4 regions of the Thioalkalicoccus limnaeus genome follow, and region 3 is predicted to be linked to each of the others. Evidence: predicted binding sites of a transcription regulator. Region 3 holds the regulator's gene; each other region holds the start of a gene.
What was found. The regulator sigma-54, encoded in region 3, starts transcription at its own class of promoters, with help from an activator protein. The targets are predictions, from matches to a motif close to TGGCANGNTNCNTGCTT.

Region 1: ABC977_RS05785 (flagellar basal body-associated FliL family protein) is a predicted target of sigma-54. The motif match lies at 2,102-2,118, and genes of this name have one in related genera.
Region 2: cowN (N(2)-fixation sustaining protein CowN) is a predicted target of sigma-54. The motif match lies at 1,829-1,845, and genes of this name have one in related genera.
Region 4: glnA (glutamate--ammonia ligase) is a predicted target of sigma-54. The motif match lies at 3,045-3,061, and genes of this name have one in related genera.

What each region holds. Positions count from the first base shown of each region.
Region 1 is NZ_JBDKXB010000005.1:46,025-50,952, reverse strand. Features, by position in the region: partial or broken gene fliN (flagellar motor switch protein FliN) at 62-325, opposite strand; gene fliM (flagellar motor switch protein FliM) at 469-1,548, opposite strand; gene ABC977_RS05785 (flagellar basal body-associated FliL family protein) at 1,550-2,032, opposite strand; gene ABC977_RS05780 (flagellar hook-length control protein FliK) at 2,404-3,759, opposite strand; gene fliJ (flagellar export protein FliJ) at 3,764-4,210, opposite strand; gene fliI (flagellar protein export ATPase FliI) at 4,435-4,928, opposite strand, start outside.
Region 2 is NZ_JBDKXB010000033.1:9,798-14,725, reverse strand. Features, by position in the region: gene ABC977_RS16180 (ABC1 kinase family protein) at 395-1,723, shown strand; gene cowN (N(2)-fixation sustaining protein CowN) at 2,010-2,300, shown strand; gene ABC977_RS16170 (MlaA family lipoprotein) at 2,363-3,109, opposite strand; gene rnt (ribonuclease T) at 3,388-4,059, shown strand; gene grxD (Grx4 family monothiol glutaredoxin) at 4,174-4,515, opposite strand; gene ABC977_RS16155 (N-acetylglutaminylglutamine amidotransferase) at 4,579-4,928, opposite strand, start outside.
Region 3 is NZ_JBDKXB010000012.1:4,835-9,762, forward strand. Features, by position in the region: gene ABC977_RS10305 (PTS sugar transporter subunit IIA) at 1-353, opposite strand, end outside; gene rapZ (RNase adapter RapZ) at 353-1,210, opposite strand; gene ABC977_RS10315 (PTS sugar transporter subunit IIA) at 1,260-1,724, opposite strand; gene hpf (ribosome hibernation-promoting factor, HPF/YfiA family) at 1,946-2,284, opposite strand; gene ABC977_RS10325 (RNA polymerase factor sigma-54) at 2,313-3,788, opposite strand; gene lptB (LPS export ABC transporter ATP-binding protein) at 3,909-4,634, opposite strand; gene lptA (lipopolysaccharide transport periplasmic protein LptA) at 4,631-4,928, opposite strand, start outside.
Region 4 is NZ_JBDKXB010000011.1:42,899-47,826, forward strand. Features, by position in the region: gene glnL (nitrogen regulation protein NR(II)) at 1-662, opposite strand, end outside; gene ABC977_RS09980 (DUF4124 domain-containing protein) at 860-1,375, opposite strand; gene glnA (glutamate--ammonia ligase) at 1,541-2,947, opposite strand; gene ABC977_RS09990 (cation diffusion facilitator family transporter) at 3,294-4,454, opposite strand; gene glyQ (glycine--tRNA ligase subunit alpha) at 4,573-4,928, shown strand, end outside.

The DNA of each region.
Region 1 (4,928 bases), on a different contig from region 3:
GCGCCCCACCTCCGCGGAAAGCGGCTCAGATGTGACCAGATTCGCATTCCAGGTCCGTCCATCAGCCAGTGCTGAGCCGCTTGACCCGCTCGCGCATGCTCACCACGTCGGTCAAGCGGATTCCAAAGCGGTCATTCACGACGACAACCTCGCCTTCGGCGATCAAGGTTCCGTTGACCAGCACATCCATTGGCATACCGGCATCCCGATCCAATTCCAGAACCGAGCCATGACTGAGTTTGAGCAGGTCGCGGATCGTCATCCGCCGGCGCCCTACCTCCATCGACACCGTCACTGGGATATCCAGAACGACGTCCAGGTTCGCACCGGGCGATGCCGCCTTGGCTCCGAGCGCGGTGGTGTCGACCTTTGGCGCGGGGTTGTCATCGGAAAGACGCGCGTCGGCATCGGGGCGATCTGATGTGTCGATCGAGTGCATCTCGGGTCTCCAGGATGGTGAGTGCAGATTCAGGCGCAGGCGGCGAAGCCGCCCTGGTTCTTGTCCGTCGCAAGCCAGGCCGTCGGGGTGGCCTGCTGAGAGCTCGCGGCCGACGCTGATCTTTTCGGTTCAGCCTCTTGGTGGAGGACCTGGGTGATGGTCACCACATTGCGTCCCCGAGCCGCTCCCAGTTCCCCGGTGAACACCGTCGTGCCCTCCAAATCAACCGGCAGCCGCTCGGGGATCTCGACCGGGATCACATCGCCAGGCTTCATGGTCAGGATCCGTCGCACTGGCATCACAGTCTCCACCAGGGTGCCGCGCAGCTCGAGTGGCACATTCAACAGATTCTCGACCAGGTTTTCCCGCCAACGGCGTTCCTGATCCGAGTGTTCGCCCGAAAGACTATTGTCGAGCTGGGCCCTGAGGGGCTCGACCATCGAATGGGGGATCGCGAAACTCAGCTCCTCCTTGACCTCACCCAGTCGAATGCCGAATCGTGCCGCGATCACACGGTCACCCGGGCTCGCCACATTGGCGAACAAGGGGTTCGTCTCCCAACCCACATGTTCGATCGCAATCCGATAGATCGGTGACCAAGCCTCCTCGAGTTCCTTGGCAATGCGATCGACAATGATCCGGGTTACCCGGAGCTCGGCCGACGTGATTTCGCGCGACTGCGCGATGTGTTGCGCCTCGGTCCGTCCGCCGAAATAACTATCGACGAAGAGATAAACCAGATTCGACGGCAACACGAACAGGCCGGTACCCAACAGCGGCCGAACCTTGACCAGATGCATCCCGCAATGTCTTGGGAGCTTGGCGAGCCAGTCGGAGTAGCGCAGAGTCTCGACACGCGACAATTGCACCGCGGTGCCACGCCGCAACACGCCTGTCAAAGTCGCGCGGAGCCGGCGCGAGAACTTCTCGTAGACGATCTCCAGCGCCGGCATCGAGCTGCGCAAGATGTGCTCCTGCACCGAGAAATCGTAGGGCACAACGTTGCCCTGGGGGTATTGATGCGGCTCGTCATCGGAGAGCCCTCCCCAATCGACCTCGTTGAGCAGGGCATCGAGCTCGTCGGGGGTCAGCAGGTCGCTATTCATCATGTCACTGCATCAGGAAACTGGTGAAGTACACATCGACAACCCCAGACTTTCCGGTCAAGCCGGAAAGGGTGTCACGGATCTCGTCGCGAATCTGCGCGCGCAATTGCTCCTTTCCTTTCGGGGTCTGGAGTTCCTCGGCCGACTGACGACTCAGAACCATCACGATACTGTTGCGTATGACCGGGCCATGGCGTTTGATCGCATCTTCGGCGCTCTTTCCGTCGACGGCCACCTCGATGCTGACCTGGAGGAATTGCGCAACCGACGGGTTGGCGAAGGTCGCGACAAAGGCCGGATCGAGCGGGACATAGGCGGAGGCCGCCCGAACCGCGACGGCGTCGGAGGCTTCGATGTCAGACTCGGTGCCCGTTAGCTCGGGGGACGGCGTTAGACCAGGGAGACTGCCGGTGGCGAACAAGGTCCCCACTACGCTACCGACAACGAGCAGCGTCCCCAGCACACTCAGAATGACGATCTTCTTCATAACACCCTTGACCTGTTTGGGCTGCGTGGCCACTGACGGGAATCATCCCCCGTGCCGCCACCCTGAAGAAAGCAATCTTTGGGCCATCGCTTTAACTTGCGACATAACAGAGGATTAGGGCCGTGCGATGAATGAACGCCAAGGTTTTGGCCCGCGACAGATTGGACTGGCGACGATTCCTTGACGGGTCAAGCCACCCGGGTAACCGAAGCCTTTGGCCCCGGGAGATCAACGGGATGTCGTGCGCCAGAGGGGCGCTGTGCAGAGGGATGGCGCCATAGCTCGGACCGGACCGCACCGAACCGGGAACAGGCGCAGCAGCGGCCATCGCGGGAACAAGCGATGGCTCGTAACCGAAACGGGCCCAGCGATTAAGCGAAGGTGTCGATCAGGCCGTCGGTCGGCGTCAGCGACCGAGACGCCGGGCGTTGGCCATGATCGCGGCCCTCCGGCATCGATTCGTCCGACGGCGCGCGCTCCCGCTCCCCGTCAGCGCGACCTTCCGCCTGCCGTTCGGTCACATCCAGACTTTCGAGCGACAGCCCGGCCTCATTGAACATCTCTCGCAGGCGCGGCAGGGCCTCGACCACCGCTTCGCGGACCTGCGCGCTCTGGACGATGACACTGACGCTGGTCTTGGCCTTCTCCTGCTTGATGTGGATCTCCAAGCGACCAAGTTCCGGGGGATTAAGGCGCAGCTCGGCGATGGTCTCGCGCCGACCGACAAGCCACTTGAGGCGCGTGCCGAATTCATCGCCCCATCCCTGGGCCGCAACGGGCTGCGTCAACGCACTCAGCGGGGCCGGCGTTGGGCCTGTGGTAAGCGGCCGCGACGGCACATCCAGGGATGCCATTCCCGTCATCGCCAAACCCTCGGGGCGTCCGGTTTCGATCCCGACCTGAGCCGCAACGCGACCCGCCTGAAGCATCGACGACGAGACGTCCGCCATCCGCAAAGCCGCCGCGCCTTCCGTCTCCGGCACGTTCGTGGCGACCTGGCCGCGCCCGCCCATCGCATCCTCGGCCGCGTTAGCCATCGTCACTCGATCCGAAGGCCTCGCCCCCGCCGGATCGGCTTCAGGCCGCTCTGCCCTCGCCACCCGTTCGCCAAACCGCACCGCTTCCGCACGCCCAGTCGAAACCTGGCGCTCTGCCTCCGCGCGCCCGTCGACCACCTTGCGTTCTAGCTCCGCGCACGCCTCCGCTACCTCGTGCTCCGCCTCCGTCCGCCCATCGGTCACCCTGCGCTCCCGCTCTGCGCGCCCCTCCAGATCTCCGCGATCCGCATCCAACGACGTTTGGCGCAAAAACACCGCGTAACGCTGCTCGCTGAACGAGGGTCTATCGACCTCAGGCGTGTCCATCGGCATAGGTCCCGCGAGGGATGCAGGATGCACGACGCTGGGCTCGCGCCCGCCATTGAGGGTCAACGTCTGATCGCCCATGAACGACGGTTCGCCTCCGTGCGAAAGCGAGTCATGGCGTGGACCGAGTGCGTGTGCCAGCGCGCGCAGGTCAGGCTTGGCCGAATGACCCGGCTCTTCGCTGTAGGAGGCGCTGCCCTCGGTCCCGCCGTCGCCGGGTGGGAGAGACTCCTCGGCCCCCTGCTGCCGCATCAGATCGGCGAAAGGGCCCTGGCCTTGTTCCGAAGCCGCCGACCGATCGGCATGCGCTTTTTCTTGGGGCGCGAATCGCTCGGCAAGGGCGACCAGCATCGCGTTCATCATGGGGTCAGCTCTCGTCGCTGCGCGGGAGATTGGCGTAACGGCTCGACAAATCGTCCTGGATCCTTTGGCCTTGGCGCTCCTGCGCGCGACGTTCCGCGGTGCCCAGTCGATCGATCACCTTGTCCAGAATGGCGACCTCGCGTTGACTTTCCTGCCAGCGACAGAAGGATTGCTCAAGGGCAATTCGCTGTTGATCGATACGCTCGCGGTGTTCCACAATAGCGGTGTTGAGCCGCGACATGAAGCGCCAATAGTCCCGCAAGTTCGCGCCGGTCTGCTCGGCGGTCACTGGCGTATGACCCGTGTACTCGTCACGGTACACGATGAGCTGGTTGAGCTGGCCGTCGGTCTCCTCGAGGACCCGACGGCGATCGGCGAGCGCCCGCGCCGCGTCCTGCCCCCGGTCCTCGGCGAACTGTTTCAGGTGCTCGATGCGTTGTTTACGACTCATATCTTTCCCGTCCATCGCCCGAAGATGTTACAGGTCGGCACAGGCCGTTAGCTCCCCGGCCGTCCAGGCAACTCCCGCAGAACCCCGCACCAGGCTTGCGCGGCTGTCTCCGTTGAATCACAACAGATTCGGTGTCGGTGCGGCTTCAGCCGCACGACGGCCACGGCCCTGGCCGTCTAGCCGAATTGCGTTGCGGCTGAAGCCGCACCTGCACCGCGCATCAGTCAACCCAAATGGGGTTTTATCTCGCGGGAGTTGCCTTCCGCCTCCGAGGGCTTCATCAGCTCGATCAGCTGTCCGACGCTAGCCCCGAGATCGACCCGCTCATGGATCCCTTGTCGCAGGAATCGAGCGATCTGCGGATGCCGTTCAACGGCCTCGTCCACCTGAGGATTGTGGCCTTTGCGATAGGCACCGAGTGTGATCAGATCCTGATTTCTGTTGTACAGCGACACCAAACCCTTCAAGGCCCGCGCGGCCTCCTGTTGCGCCGAGCCGGTAATCTCTTGCATCAGCCGGCTCACCGAGCCTTCGATATCGATGGCCGGAAAATGACCCGTGTCCGCCAAAGCACGAGACAGCACGACATGGCCATCGAGGATGGCGCGCGCCGCGTCAGCGATCGGATCGAGCTGGTCATCGCCCTCGACCAGCACGGTATAAAAGGCCGTGATCGACCCAATCCCCTCGCCGGCACCGGCGCGTTCGACCAGATGCG
Region 2 (4,928 bases), on a different contig from region 3:
GACGGCGAGGCCTTGAAGCCGCTGCTGCTGGCGAACCCGTCATCGATGGCTGTAGCCGTGTTCGCATGGTCCTGTCCCGACACCTCTTCGCTGCCCCCTGGCCGATTCGACGGCGAGACATCTCGCGCCGACGCGCACGTTCGATCGCGCAAGATCGACAGCATAAGGCAGGATTGTTACCGTCCCGCGACAAGGGTCGCTCCCGCTACGCCCTGAACCGCGTGGGCCGCGCTGTCACGTTCCTCGCGCCCGGTCCTGTCGCAGCCGGATCGCTCGAGCCTTCGCGCCACACGCGGCTTCACCTAGCCTCGTCAGGGTTGTAGCCGAAGGCTTCGGCATCCAGTTTGCGCGAATGACCGATCCGGTATCGAACAGGGCGCGAGGAGCCCTCGACATGAATCACATATCGACGAGCACTGGGCGAGCCGTTCCGAGCACGCGGTTGCACCGGCTCTGGCACTTGGGGCTTGCGACCAGCGACCTGGCCAGCGGCGTCGGGATGCGTGGTCTGATCGAACTCGCCCGCGCCCGAGGCGACGAGCCCAGCCGCATCCGCTTGAACCCTCGAGCGACCCGTCGCTTCACGGACCGTCTGGCGCGGATGCGCGGCGCCGCGATGAAGGTCGGACAACTGATGTCGATGGATGGCTCCGATGTGTTCACGCCGGAAGCCGCCGAGATCATGGCGACGCTTCGGGACCGTGCCGAGCCCATGCCGATGAGCCAACTCGTCAGGGTGCTCGACGCCGAACTGGGTCGCGACTGGAACCACCGTTTCAAACGCTTCGAGTTCACGCCGATCGCCGCGGCCTCGATCGGGCAGGTCCATCGCGCGGAGACTCACGATGGGCAAGGGGTCGCGCTGAAGATTCAGTTCCCCGGGGTGCGCGACAGCATCGACAGCGATCTCGACAACCTCGCGGCCATCAGTCGGACCCTCGGCTTCGTTCCGCGCGGTATGGATATCGGCCCCTTGCTCGACGAGGCCCGCCGGCAACTGCACCAGGAGGCCGACTATTCCGCCGAGGCCGCTTCGCTCGAGGCCTTCGGGCGGCTGATCGGTGACGACCCGGATTTTGCGGTGCCGCGGGTTCATACCGAGCTCTCGACCTCGCGCGTGCTGGCGATGAGCTTCGCCGACGGCGTTCCGGTCGATCGTCTGGCCGATCCGCATTACACGCGCGCCGACCGGGACCGCGTCGCCACGCTGCTGAGCCGCTTGGCGTTGCGCGAACTCTTCGAATTCGGCCTGATGCAGACGGATCCGGACTTCGGCAACTTCCTGTACGATCCGGCCTCCGGGCGGATCGCCCTGCTCGATTTTGGCGCTGTCCAGCGGATTTCACCCGAGCTGGTCGATCACTACCGGCGCATCGGGCGAGCCGGCCTCGCCGACGATATCGAAGGCCTGCGCGACGGGGCCGTGGCACTCGCCTATATCGGGCACGAGGATTCACCCGAGCAGGTGGCACCGCTGCTCGAATTGATCCGGTTGTCGGGCGAGATACTACGCCACGACGGCCCCTATGACTTCGGCGCCTCGACGCTGTTCGAGCGCGTTCTGCTTCGCGGCCGTGATCTCTACTACGAGAACGCCTTCCGGCGGCTCCCGGATCCAGCGACGCTATTTCTGCATCGTAAGTTCGTCGGCATCCTGATGCTGTGCCGGCGCCTGCGCGCCCGCGTCGACCTGCGCGGCCTGATGAGCGAGTTCCTAGACTGACCGACGGGAACCGGCCCCGTCCGTCATAGGCGACGGCTCAGCGCCGTACTCAGGCCGACGGTTATCGCCGGTCTGACTCGCCACCATGGCCTGGCGGTGGGGGAATGGCGCGGCCTTTGCTTATGGGCCTTTGCGCAACGACCGAAGCCCCGTGCCCGCACCGATATGTGCCGGAATTCCGCCGATCTCGATCCCCGGCACGGGGTTTCGGTTTGTCGCCGTCCTTGCAAGCCAGGGGCCTTTGTCGCTCCTACGACATCCATTCGCCATCCCAAGGATCCCAGCCGTGCCGAGTTCCGCCGTACAGATCGACCGCTATGTCAGCTTCGCGGGCAACGAATGCGACGAGTGCGCGCGACGTCTCGTCGCGGCGATTCACGCCAGCCTCGGGCGCCTCGACGAGAGGTCTGCGTGGCATGACTACTTCAGGAAGAAGCTAGCCGAGATCGAACACCGCGGCCAGGATGAGCTGTACTTCGTCGGCAGCCAGGTCAACAGCCTGCGCGAACTGTTCGAGCAGACGGCCAACGACACAGCACTGCGGTTGCTCGAGCGCGTCGAGCACGAGTGCTGTTGATGATCTAGACGACGGACGAAGACCGCAGGGGCCGGTCTTCGGCACCATTCCCCCGAACAGCGCTATTCTTCCTCGCCCCAGGATTCGAGCTCCAACTCGAACTCATCGGGCGGCGGGTTGCCATCATGGACGAGGTAGCGACGCCGCTGCAAATAGGCATCACGCAGGAAGCCATAGGGATCCATGACCGCGGCTTCGTCGAACACCGCTTCGGCCGATAACAGGTCGGCGCGGGCGTCGACGACGCGCAGCCCGACGGCGCCCCAGAGCACTTCGCGTTCCCGAATACTGAAGAATGGGTCGACGGCGATATCGCCGCCCAACCCGATCGTGTCCCGGACGCTGCTCGGACCGAGCAGCGGCAGCATCACGAAAGGTCCGGAACTGTAGCCCCAATAGCCGAGCGTCTGCCCGAAGTCCTCCTTGTAACTCGGGATCCCGATGTTGCTGGCGACATCGATGAAGCCGAGGAGACCAACGGTGCTGTTCACCGCGATGCGCCCGACATCGCTGCTCGCACGGGTCAGCTTGAATTGGAGCAGGTTGTTGACCGCCGACCGGATATCGGCGATGTTGGCGAAGAAATTGGTAATGCCCCGATCGACCGGCTCCGGGGTCACCGCCTGGTATCCCTTCGCGATCGGTTTCAAAAAGGCATTGTCGAAGTCGGTATTGAACCGATAGACACCCCGGTTGAAGGGCTCCCAGGGATCACGCGGGTCCCGCAGCTCCGGCGGGATCGTCGCGCAGCCGGACGCGGCCAACAAGGTTAACAGACTGCACAGGCCAATGGAGACACCCGCTTTCATGCTCGATCCTTATAGATTGATCGCCCAGCCATGCTGTCAAGACGGCGATGTTAGGCGATTGCCGAAGAAAAACCTACCGGATGACGCCGAAAACTCGCTCATCGTCAACGAGCGGTCGCAAGAGCACAGCTCAGCTGGGTGACGGCCGTCACGATACGGAAGGCGGGCGAAAAGGCGAGTCAGACGGTGTGTTTAGCGACAGGCCTCGCCATGGTACGGGGTGCCGATCGAACGCGGTCGAGGTGGCGTCCACCCGCGCCAACCTTTATCCTCCCGTGATGAAAAACGAGGACGACGACAGCCCCCTGATGGCCCGGCGCTTCCGTGGGTTTCTGCCCGTGGTCGTCGACGTGGAGACGGCCGGTTTCGATCCGCAGCGCCATGCCCTGCTCGAGATCGCCGCCGTGATCGTGCGGATGGACGGCGAAGGACGGGTCACGCCTTCGCCGACGATCGCTTGCCATGTCCTGCCCTTTCTCGGCGCCGAGATCGACCAGCGGGCGCTGGCCTTCAACGGGATCGATCCGCACCACCCGTTCCGCGACGCGATCGCCGAGCGAGACGCGCTGAACCGGATCCTGGTCCCGATCCGCAAAGCCGTGAAGAAGGCCGGCTGCAACCGGGCGATCCTCGTCGGCCACAATGCCGCCTTCGACCTGAGCTTCATCAAGGCGGCGGTCGAACGAACCGGCTTCAAGCGCAACCCGTTTCATTCGTTCAGTGTGTTCGACACGGTCAGCCTCGCCGGTCTCGTCTACGGTCAGACGGTGCTGGCGAAGGCCGCGCTGGCCGCTGGTCTCGGGTGGGACAACAGCCTGGCCCATGGCGCCGTCTACGACGCCGAACAGACAGCACGCCTGTTCTGCGGGATCGTCAACCGCTGGCAGGCGCTCGACCCGCTGCGCCAGTGGCAATCCAGCGAAGACCCGGTCACGGCTGCCGCGAACTGACGGAGGTCGCGTCGGTATCGTCGCGTGCGGCCGAGCACGGCAGGAGCCGGGGGAACGATGAGCTCCTGCGCCGAGCAGCCGGGACAGGATTCGCTACCGGCCATCGGGGAACCACTAGGCGTTGGGGTCAGTCCCGTCAGTTCTCGATACGGCGGTCTCGACCATCCTTTTGAGCTCGCCGCTCTCGTAGAGCTCGACCGTGATGTCGCAACCGCCGACCAACTCGCCGGCGATATAGATCTGCGGAAAGGTCGGCCAGTCGGCATAGCGCGGCAGGTTTTCGAAGATGTCGGGATCCTGCAGGACATTGACGTATGCAAAGGGCACCCCGCAATCCCGCAGCGCGGCCGAGGCCCGCATCGAAAAGCCGCACTGCGGGAACTCCGGAGTCCCTTTCATGTAGATCACGACCGGGTTGTTCTTGACCTGCTGGTCGATCCGCTCCAGGACATCCATCGGCTACCTCGTCTGAGACTGGCTGGGAAAGTGGCCTTGGATCTCGGGACGCCAACCCGTTTTTCAAGGGATTTCGCGCAGCGGATCGACGTGGCGCTGCAGCCAGAGCTCGAGCAGGGACAGGTGCCACAGCTTGTTGCCGAGGATCCGGGTGTGATGCCGATCCGGTGCCGCGAGCAGTTCCTCGAGATAGGGGCGCTGGTACAGACCACGCTCGCGGCAGGCCCGCGAGTCGAGCAGATCGCGCATCATCGCGAGAAAATCGCCGCGCACGTATTTCAGCGCCGGCATCGGGAAGTAGCTCTTCGGCCGATCGATGACGGCGTCCGGCAGGCGGCCGCGGGCCATGACCTTGAGCGGGTACTTGCCCCCGTCGCGAAGCTTCAGCGCCGGCGGACAGCGCGCCGCCACCT
Region 3 (4,928 bases):
CTCAAGGCCTTGGCAGCCAGTTCATCCAACGGTAAAGGGGCGTAGTTCAGCGCCCGCACCAGCATCGGTAGATTGACCCCGCTCAGTACGCGGACCCGATGCTGACCGCCGAGCGAATGGGCGATGTTCGATGGCGTCGAGCCGTAGAGATCGGTCAAGACGAGTAGGCCGTCGCCCTCGTCGAGAAGAGCCGCCATGGCCCGTGCGGTGGCAAGCATGTCGTCGCGCTCGTCATCGTGACCGACGGCCAGGGCTTCGGCGCGGAGTGGACAGCCACCCAGCATCCCGGTCGCCACCCGGAGCAACTCGGCACCGATGCCATTGTGGGTGACCAGCAAGAGGCCGGCGCTCATCAGGGCAGCTCCCGGTGGCGGACCATGACCTTGTGACCGCCCGCCTCGAAGTGATTACGGAGGGCCTCGGCCAGGTAGACGGACCGATGCTGCCCGCCGGTGCAGCCGATCGCTATGGTCAAATAGCTGCGCCCATCCGTTTCGAATTCCGGGATCCAGCGGTCGAAGAAGGCGAGGATGTCGTCGCGCATCCGTGTCACCTCCGGGTGTCCGTCAAGGAAGGCCGCGACCGCCGGGTTCAGCCCCGTCAGGCGGCGCAGTTCGGGCTCCCAATGGGGGTTCGGCAGGCAGCGGACGTCGAAGACGAAGTCCACGTCGTGAGGTGCCCCGTATTTGTAACCGAATGATTGTAAGAGGATCGATGTCCGGGGCGATGATTCTCCGGCCACCTGCTCGCGAATCAGATCCCGCAGCTCGTGTACATTCGTGTGCGTGGTGTCGATATGCCAGGTCGCGCCCCTGAGGATCGGTTCCAGATACTGCCGTTCGAGCACGATCGCCTCGCGCAGCGAGCGATCGGCGTTGGTCAGTGGATGCTTGCGTCGCGTCTCGCTGAAGCGAGTGATCAGGGTGTCCGTCTGAGCGTCGAGGAAGGCGACACGGCACTCCAGCCCAAGCGCGCGCGCCTCGTCGATGATACGTGTGAGGGTGGCGAGGTTTTCGGGCTTGTTGCGGGCGTCGATGCCGACGGCCGTCTGATCGTAGACCGGGTCCTCGAGTTGCGCGATGACGGTGGCTAACTCGGTCAGCAGGAATAGCGGAAGGTTGTCGATGCAGTAGTAGCCGAGGTCCTCCAGCGTGTGGAGCGCAACGCTCTTGCCCGAGCCCGACAGACCGCTGACGATGATCAGTTTCATGGTACCTTGACAGGCCCTTCCGGCGGCGCCGGCCGAGTCCCGTGAGCTACTATGTCGTACGCTGTTCCCAGTCCTTGAAGAGGCCGAGTACCTCGGCCGCTGTCTCGGCGTTGCGCAGGCTCACCCGCAAAGCTGGATTGCTGAGCATCGTGGCCAACTGGGATAGAAGCTGCAGATGCATCTCATTGGCCGCCTCGGGTACCAGTAGCGCGAAGGCCAGGTCGACTGGCGTTTCGTCGATGGCGTCGTATCCGATCCCCGTCGCCAGTTGGGCGAAGGCCCCGATCGGTTCCCGGATCTCCGGTACGCGTGCGTGCGGCAGCGCGATACCGTGACCGAGACCGGTGCTTCCGAGCCGTTCTCGTTCGATCAAGCGTTCGAAGACGATCTCCGGCGTGAGGATCAGGTTCGCGCTGGCCAACAGTTCGCTCAAGGTCTCGAGCAAGCGCTTCTTGCTGGTGACCTCTACACGGCAGCCGATCCGGCGCTCGGCGATGAGTTCAGACGGAGACATCGATCACATGAATCCCAATGCACTGGACAAGGATAATGGGCGGAGATTTTCGCACATCCAGCGCGGTGATTGTGGGGTATTGCATCACAACGGCGTCAGCCGCTGTGAGCATCGCGTCGGTCGCGACGATCGCACCGAGTCGCATGAGACCAATCACTCGGGACGAAGTGGCGCCCGGTCCGGGGCGTTTGGTCTGCCTATCGCTCGGACCGGGGTGCTTCCTACTCGTCGGTCGGTGGGGCTTCGTCTAATCCTTTGAGGCTGTTGCCGCCGCGGTGATTGTTCTTCTTCTCCTTGTGGCGAATGACCTGGCGATCGAGCTTGTCGATCAACCCGTCGATCGCGGCATACATGTCTTCATGGACCGACTCCGCGAACAGGTTGGCCCCATTGACGTAGATCGTGGCCTCCGCGCGTTGGCGGAGCTTCTCGACGCTGAGGATGACGTGCATGTTGATGACGTGGTCGAAATGCCGCCCGAGACGCTCGAACTTGTTCTCGACATAGCCCCGGAGTGCCTCGGTGATGTCGACATGGTGCCCCGTCAGGTTGATCTGCATGATGTACTCCTAGTGTTCTGAACGCCTCTCAAGTGAGACGTTTACGTTCGTTCGAAGGTGGTATGCCCAAGGCCTCGCGGTACTTTGCCACGGTGCGTCTGGCCACATTGATGCCCTGATCCCCAAGCACGGTCGCGATCCGGCTGTCGCTGAGGGGCTTGCTGGCCGGCTCACCGGCGACCAGCTTGCGGATCAGGGCGCGGATCGCGGTCGACGAACATTCGCCTCCCGAAGCCGTGCCCACATGGCTGGAAAAGAAGAACTTCAATTCGAAGGTGCCTCGTGGAGTATGCATGTACTTCTGGGTCGTCACGCGCGAAATCGTCGACTCGTGCAGATCGAGGGTCTCAGCGATGTCGCGCAGGACCATGGGCTTCATCGCCTCCTCTCCGTGTTCCAGAAAATCCCTTTGCAACTCCACGATCTTGGCGGCAACGCGCAGCACCGTCTCATTGCGGCTCGCCAGGCTCTTGATGAACCAGCGTGCCTCTTGGAGGTGGCTCTTCAAGCACAGGTTGTCGGCACTTTGATCGGCACGGCGGATCAGCTTCGCATAGTCCGCATTAACCCTGAGCCGCGGCGTGATGTCCGGGTTCAGCTCGACCAACCAGGCGCCGTCGCGTTTGCGCACCAAGACGTCGGGTATAACGTACTCTGTTTGGATTTCCGCGATCAAGGCCCCGGGGCGGGGTTGCAGAGCACGAATCATCGTGATGGCCTGTGCCAGTTCGTCGGCGTCGAGGCCAAGTGCGGTGCGGATCCCGGCGAGATCGCGTCGCGACAGCGTGGCGAAGTGGTCGCGGCAGATGGCGAGCGCGACATCGCGCACGGGATCCCCTTGCGGATGTTGTCGCAATTGCAGAAGGAGGCATTCGCGCAGGTCGCGCGCGGCCACGCCTGGAGGGTCGAATGACTGGACGCGATGGATCACGGCCTCGATCTCATCCAACCCGAGGTCGGGGTCACCGAGGGTCGCCTTCAGCTCCGCGGTATCGGTCGTCAAGTACCCGTCGTCATTGATCGCATCGATGACGGCGGTCGCGATCGCCTGCTCGAGCGGGTCGAGGCGGGACAGGTTCAGTTGCCACATCAGGTGGTCGTGCAGGCTTTGCGGGCGACTGCGCTGTGCGAGCCAATCCGGCCCCTCTTCGTCGCGGGTCGCGCCGGGCAGGTAGCTGGTGTCGTAAAGGTCGCTCCACTCGGTGTCGACCGGTAAGTCCTCAGGGATGTCGGTGCGTTGCCCATCGACCTCGCGGTCGAGATCCCGCGGCGGGGTTTCGAGAAGGGCATCACGCTCTTCCGCCGGGCGTTCGCCTGCTTGTTCCTCGGCGCCATGGGAACCCTCGGTCTCGTCGCCCTCCTCGATCATCAGGTTCGATTCCAGGACCTCCTGGATCTCGCGCTGCAGATCCAACGTCGACAACTGCAGCAACTTGATCGCATGCTGCAGCTGCGGGGTCATGGCCAGATGCTGGCCGAGACGAAGTTGGATCGACTGCTTCATTGCTCGGATTGCCGTAACATGGTTCGCAATTCAATGCGATCTGGATCATTCTAGCCGATGCAACCCTGATCGTAGCATGACTCGAGGTGCCGGCCCCGGCTCGTGTCGAGTGCCCCGGGGTCATAGCGTGAAGTGCTCGCCGAGGTAGACGGCCCGGACCTCGGCGTTTTCGAGCAAGGCCTGGGGTGTCCCTTCGGCGATGACCCGGCCGTCGTTGATGATGTAAGCGCGGTCGCAGATGTCGAGCGTCTCACGCACGTTATGGTCCGTGATCAGGATGCCGATGCCGCGCTCGCGCAGATGGGTCACGATCTGCTTGATGTCGCCGACTGCGATCGGGTCGACCCCCGCGAAGGGTTCGTCGAGTAACATGACCCGTGGCTCGACGGCCAGCGCACGCGCGATCTCGAGGCGGCGGCGTTCGCCGCCGGACAGGCTCAGGGCCAGCGATCCAGCGACATGGGCGATGCCGAGTTCCTCGAGCAAGGCTGTCCCGAGGGTGCGCCGTCCGGCGCGGTCGAGCTCGCGGCGTGTCTCGAGGATCGCCAACAGGTTCTCCTCGACGCTCAGTTTGCGAAAGACCGAGGGTTCCTGCGCGAGGTAACTCAAGCCGCAGCGGGCGCGGGCGTGCATCGGCAGCCGCGTCAGATCCCGCCCGTCGAGCGTGATCCGGCCCGTATTGGCCGCAATCAGGCCGACGATCAGGTAGAAACAGGTGGTCTTGCCCGCGCCATTCGGCCCCAGGAGGCCCACGACTTCGCTGTCGTTGACATCGAGATCGACGCCTCGGAGTACCGGGCGATGGCGATAGTGCTTGGTGAGATTCGTTGCCCGCAGTGTCGTCATGGTGTGGGGGTGATCTCGATGCGAACGCGCTCCGTCCCGTTCGCGCTGGTCCCGGCCTTGATCTGGGAGGTTGCTCGATTGAACAGGATCCGATCACTGCTGAAGCGATCCTGACCCTGGTAGAGGACGGCTCGGTCGATCAAACTGATCTCGTCCCGGGTGACGTCATAGGTCATTTGTCGCGCCTCGGCCCGCTGCTCCGGGGCGTCGCCTTCGGCGCGTTGGACGAGGATCGCCGGGTCCCCCCAAGCGGTGATCCGTTCCGGCCGGCGATCGGGTCGATGCTGAACTTCG
Region 4 (4,928 bases), on a different contig from region 3:
GATTCGGCGATCAACAAGCCTCGCACATGCTCGAGGACCGAATGGATATTGACCTGTCGTCGCTGCGGCATCCGGTTCGGACCGAGCATTTGGTTCATCAAAGTCTGGAGACGATCCGCCTCCTCGATGATGATGCGCGTGTATTCACGAAGCGATTTGTCCGGCAACTCGTCTTCGAGGAGTTGCGCGGCCCCGCGCAAGCCTCCCAGAGGATTCTTGATCTCGTGTGCGAGGCCGCGAATCAGTGCCTGACTCGCCTGGTGCTGAGTGATCAGCTGCTCCTCCCGCGTGATCCGCAATTGGCGATCGACCTGATGCAATTCGATCAGGATCTCGCCCGCGGCATTGACTTGGTGCAGCGGCAGCACCGTGCAATTGACCGTGATCGACCGACCATCGAGCAATAGCAGATTCCGTTCGCGCTCGGTGAATGGGTGTTTTGTGGTCAAGGCCTCCTCCAGGCGCGCTTCCAGATCGCCCTCGGGACATGCGACGATCTCCCCGACCGGGTGTCCGAGGACATAGCGAGCGCTGACCGCCAGCAGCATTTCGCTGGCAGGATTCAGGTATCTCAGACGAAGGTCTGCGCCGAATAGGAGCACGGCGGTACTCAGATTGTCCAGGATGGTGCGTTCCAGATTCGTCGTCGGTGTCGAGACCATGGTGCATGAGACCGGCAATGATCGAGGCGAGAGGCGAATCGTCTGGGATGGCTCCGGGGTCCGCATCGAAGGGGAACACCCAACGGCTCTAATCAAGCAAGAACCAGACCATTCATGGAACAAGATAGGGGGGTATATCGGCGTCCCGAGACCGGTGATCGCTCCTCGGAGGGTGACGCAGTAGAACTTTGGCTAAATCACGGTGCCGGCCCGGTCGGATCCAAGCCGGGCCGCCGATGGAAGACAATCGGATCCGTGGTCGCGATGACGTCGTCGCCATCGCGTATCACTGCCTGGAGACGATGCGACCCGGGCGCTAGCCCTTGCAAAGCCGTCTGGGTCTCGCGCAAGTCACCGGGAACCAGTTGGCCGTTGACACGCAGCTGAAGCCGTTGCTCGGGCATCAGCGAAGGGATCAGCAAGAGTCGGATCGCGACCGGATCCTCATTGTGCGGAACGATGTCGCCATCCGCCGGCTCGAGGATCTCGAAGGCCTCGAACGGGCCCGGATCGCCGGTCGGTTCGTCTGGGGCCACCGTATCAAAGGGGCGCGCCGCAGGCGGCGGCCCGCTGCCGCGACTCTCCACCAAAACGGAACCTGGCACGGCCCGATCGGAGAAGGTGACCCGACCCTGTTCATCGACATGGCGATAGACGTCGGCGGCGAGCGGTGACGCCAGGATGGCCAGAAGTGAAACGATCAGGTAGCCCATGGCACGAGAGGATAGTGCAGGTTGGGGTCAGGAGCCAACCGTTTCGGGGCGATCGGGCATCGTCAGGTATGGAGCCGGAACCCGCTGGTGTGTCCCGGCTCCCCGTCCCGTGCCCGGCGCGGCACGCACTGCACCGCGCCGAACGCTGAATCGATCAGCGCATCGTCAGAGACTGTAATAGAGGTCGAACTCGATCGGATGGGTCGTCATCCGCAGCTGCGTGACCTCTTGCATCTTCAGCGCGATATATCCGTCGATCAGGTCGTCCGTGAAGACTCCGCCGCTGGTCAGGAATTCACGGTCCTTATCGAGCGCGCCGAGCGCCTGATCGAGCGAGAAGCAAACCGTGGGAATGGACTTTTCCTCTTCCGGCGGCAAGTCGTAAAGATCCTTGTCCATCGGATCACCCGGATGGATCTTGTTCAGGATCCCGTCGATGCCCGCGAGCATCATCGCTGCGAACGACAGATAGGGGTTGCCCATCGAATCGGGGAAACGGACCTCGATGCGGCGCGCCTTGGGACTCGGGACATGCGGGATGCGGATCGACGCCGAACGGTTTCGCGCCGAGTAGGCCAGCATGACCGGCGCTTCGAAGCCGGGGACGAGGCGTTTGTAGGAGTTGGTCGAGGCGTTGGTGAAGGCATTCAACGCACGGGCGTGCTTTATGATCCCACCGATGTAGTAGAGCGCGGTCTCCGACAAGCCGCCGTATTTGTCACCCGCGAACAGATTCTTTCCGTCCTTCGCGAGGGATTGGTGCACGTGCATCCCGTTGCCGTTATCACCGACCAGCGGCTTGGGCATGAAGGTCGCTGTCTTACCGTAGGCATGCGCGACATTGTGGACGCAATACTTGAGAATCTGATTCATGTCCGCCCGGTGGACCAGGGTCGCGAAGCGCGTTCCGATCTCGCACTGGCCGGCGGTTGCCACCTCGTGGTGATGCACCTCGACGGGCACCCCCATCTCTTCGAGCGCAAGGCACATGGCTGCGCGTAGATCATTCAGCGAATCGACTGGCGGCACGGGGAAATAGCCACCCTTGACATTCGGCCGGTGCCCCATGTTGCCGTCTTCGAAGACCTTCGCGGAATTCCAATCGGCCTCCTGGGAATCGATCTTGTAGAAGCAGCCACTGATGTCGGCACCCCAGCGGACATCGTCGAGCACGAAGAACTCGGGCTCGGGTCCGAAAAAGGCGGAATCGGCGATACCGGTGGACTTCAGGAAGGCCTCCGCACGCTTGGCCAGCGAGCGCGGATCCCGTTCGTAGCCTTGCATCGTCGAAGGTTCCAGGATGTCGCAACGCAGGATCAGGGTCGCTTCATCCGAAAAAGGGTCGAGAACGGCCGTCTCAGCCTCGGGCATCAACACCATGTCGGACTCCTGGATGCCCTTCCACCCGGCGATCGACGAGCCGTCGAACATCTTGCCTTCCTTGAAGAAGTCGTCATCGATCTGACTGCTGGGCAGGGATACGTGCTGCTCCTTGCCGCGGGTATCGGTAAACCGCAGATCAACGAATTTGACTTCCTTTTCCTTGATCATCTTTATGACGTTTCCAGACATCGAGGTCACTCCAAATTGGGTCGTGTTGGGAAAGAGCCGCTGTGCACAGCCGGGATCGGTCCTTTACCGCAAAACGGCATGGACGATGCGGCCAATTATGCATGAAAAATGCCAGTATGAACCGAGACTGGCTGGCCTATCGATCAGCGCCGGGTTCAATGCAAGACGAGACATCGTCAAGGCTGCTTCGGCGAGCCTGCGCGCTGAACCGCTACGCTTGGGGATATGGGATCACGTCAGCGCCGGCTTGGAAAGGGCTCGGGTACGCGGCACGACGACCTTGATTGGCCGCGGGCTCGCCGAGATCCGTCACTAAAGTGGTGCAAGGCGTCGAGGAAACGCCCCATTAGTGTGCGTCACCTCCAAAGTAGATCGTGACGCGCTCGAAAACCGGTTCGCTGATCAGCGCCCGTGACAAGTCGTCGGCGAGTCGCTGCGCATCGGTTTCACGCCCGCTGTAGGCGCTCAGCGGAAAGTAGACCTCGACCTGTATCCGTCCGTCGAGGTAATGCAGGACGATGCGTTGGCGGCTCGCCGCAGCGGGGATCGAGGCCCAGCGTCGGGCGAGATGATCCAAGGCTTCCGCGCGTGGGGGCAATCCGACCGAGCGTGATCCATCCTCGTCATCTTCCGGGTCGATGTGGACTGTGACATCGATGATCTCGTCGATCCGCGCCTTCAAACGGTCCTCGACGATCTGGCTGATCATATGGCCCTCGGAGACACTGAGGCGCGGATCGACGAGGACGTGGACATCCGCTGCCGCTTGGCCGCCGAGTTTGCGCGTGCGCAACATATGCACGTCGCGGACGCCTGGCACGGCCCGGATCGTATCCTGCACCTTCGCCAACCGCTCGCGGCTCAGGCCCGTGTCGACGAGCTCGCGAATCGCCTCCCAAACGAGGTCCCACGCGATCTTCGCGATCATCAAGGCTACCAGGATCGCAGAGACCGCATCGAGGTAGTTCAGGCCGGCGATCGAGCCAGCGACGCCGACCAGGACCACGACCGACGAAATCGCGTCGGTTCGATGGTGCCAGGCGTTTGCGCGCAACATCGTCGAGCCGACTTTTTCTCCCGCCTTCAGCGTATACCAATACAGGGCTTCTTTGATTAGGATCGACAGTGCGGCAGCCCACAATGCGATGACGCCTGGGATCAACAGCGTGTCCGGTTCGAACAGGCGTCGAACCGCATCGTAGGTGATGCTGATCGCGACCACGGCCAATGCAATGCCCAAGACCAGCGTGACGACGGTCTCGTAACGCGCATGGCCGTACGGGTGTTCGAGATCGGGGGCACGGGTCGCCTTGCGACCGACGAACCAGACGACGAAATCAGAGAGCAGGTCCGACAGGGAATGGATCCCGTCGACGATCAGCGCATAGGACTGACCCACGATCCCTGCGCCGATCTTGAAGATCCCCAGAAAGAGGTTCGCTACGCCGGCAACGACCGAAGTCCGAGTGATCGCCCGATAGCGTCGCTCACGCGTTGCCGCATCCATTGGATTACCCCACAAACGATTAGATCATCGAGACAGACGCTGGACGTGGCCAGCGTCGAATCCTTGCCGATATACTAGCTGTTTTATTCAAGACCATTACTAACCCCGGGAGCCGGCATTGAATTGTGATTCGCTGGACCTTGAAACCTTTCAAGGGCTGATCTTTACGCTCGAACGATTCTGGGCACGTCACGGTTGCGTGATCCTTCAGCCTTTGGACATGGAGGTCGGGGCCGGGACTTTCCATCCAGCTACCTTCCTCCGGTCGATCGGCCCAGAGCCGTGGCGAAGTGCCTATGTGCAGCCGTCGCGACGGCCAACCGATGGTCGTTATGGAGAAAACCCCAATCGTTTGCAACACTATTATCAATTTCAGGTTGTTCTAAAGCCATCACCGATCGATATCCAGGAGCTCTACCTGGCTTCGTTGAAGGCGATCGGAATCGATCCGTTGGTCCATGACATTCGCTTCGT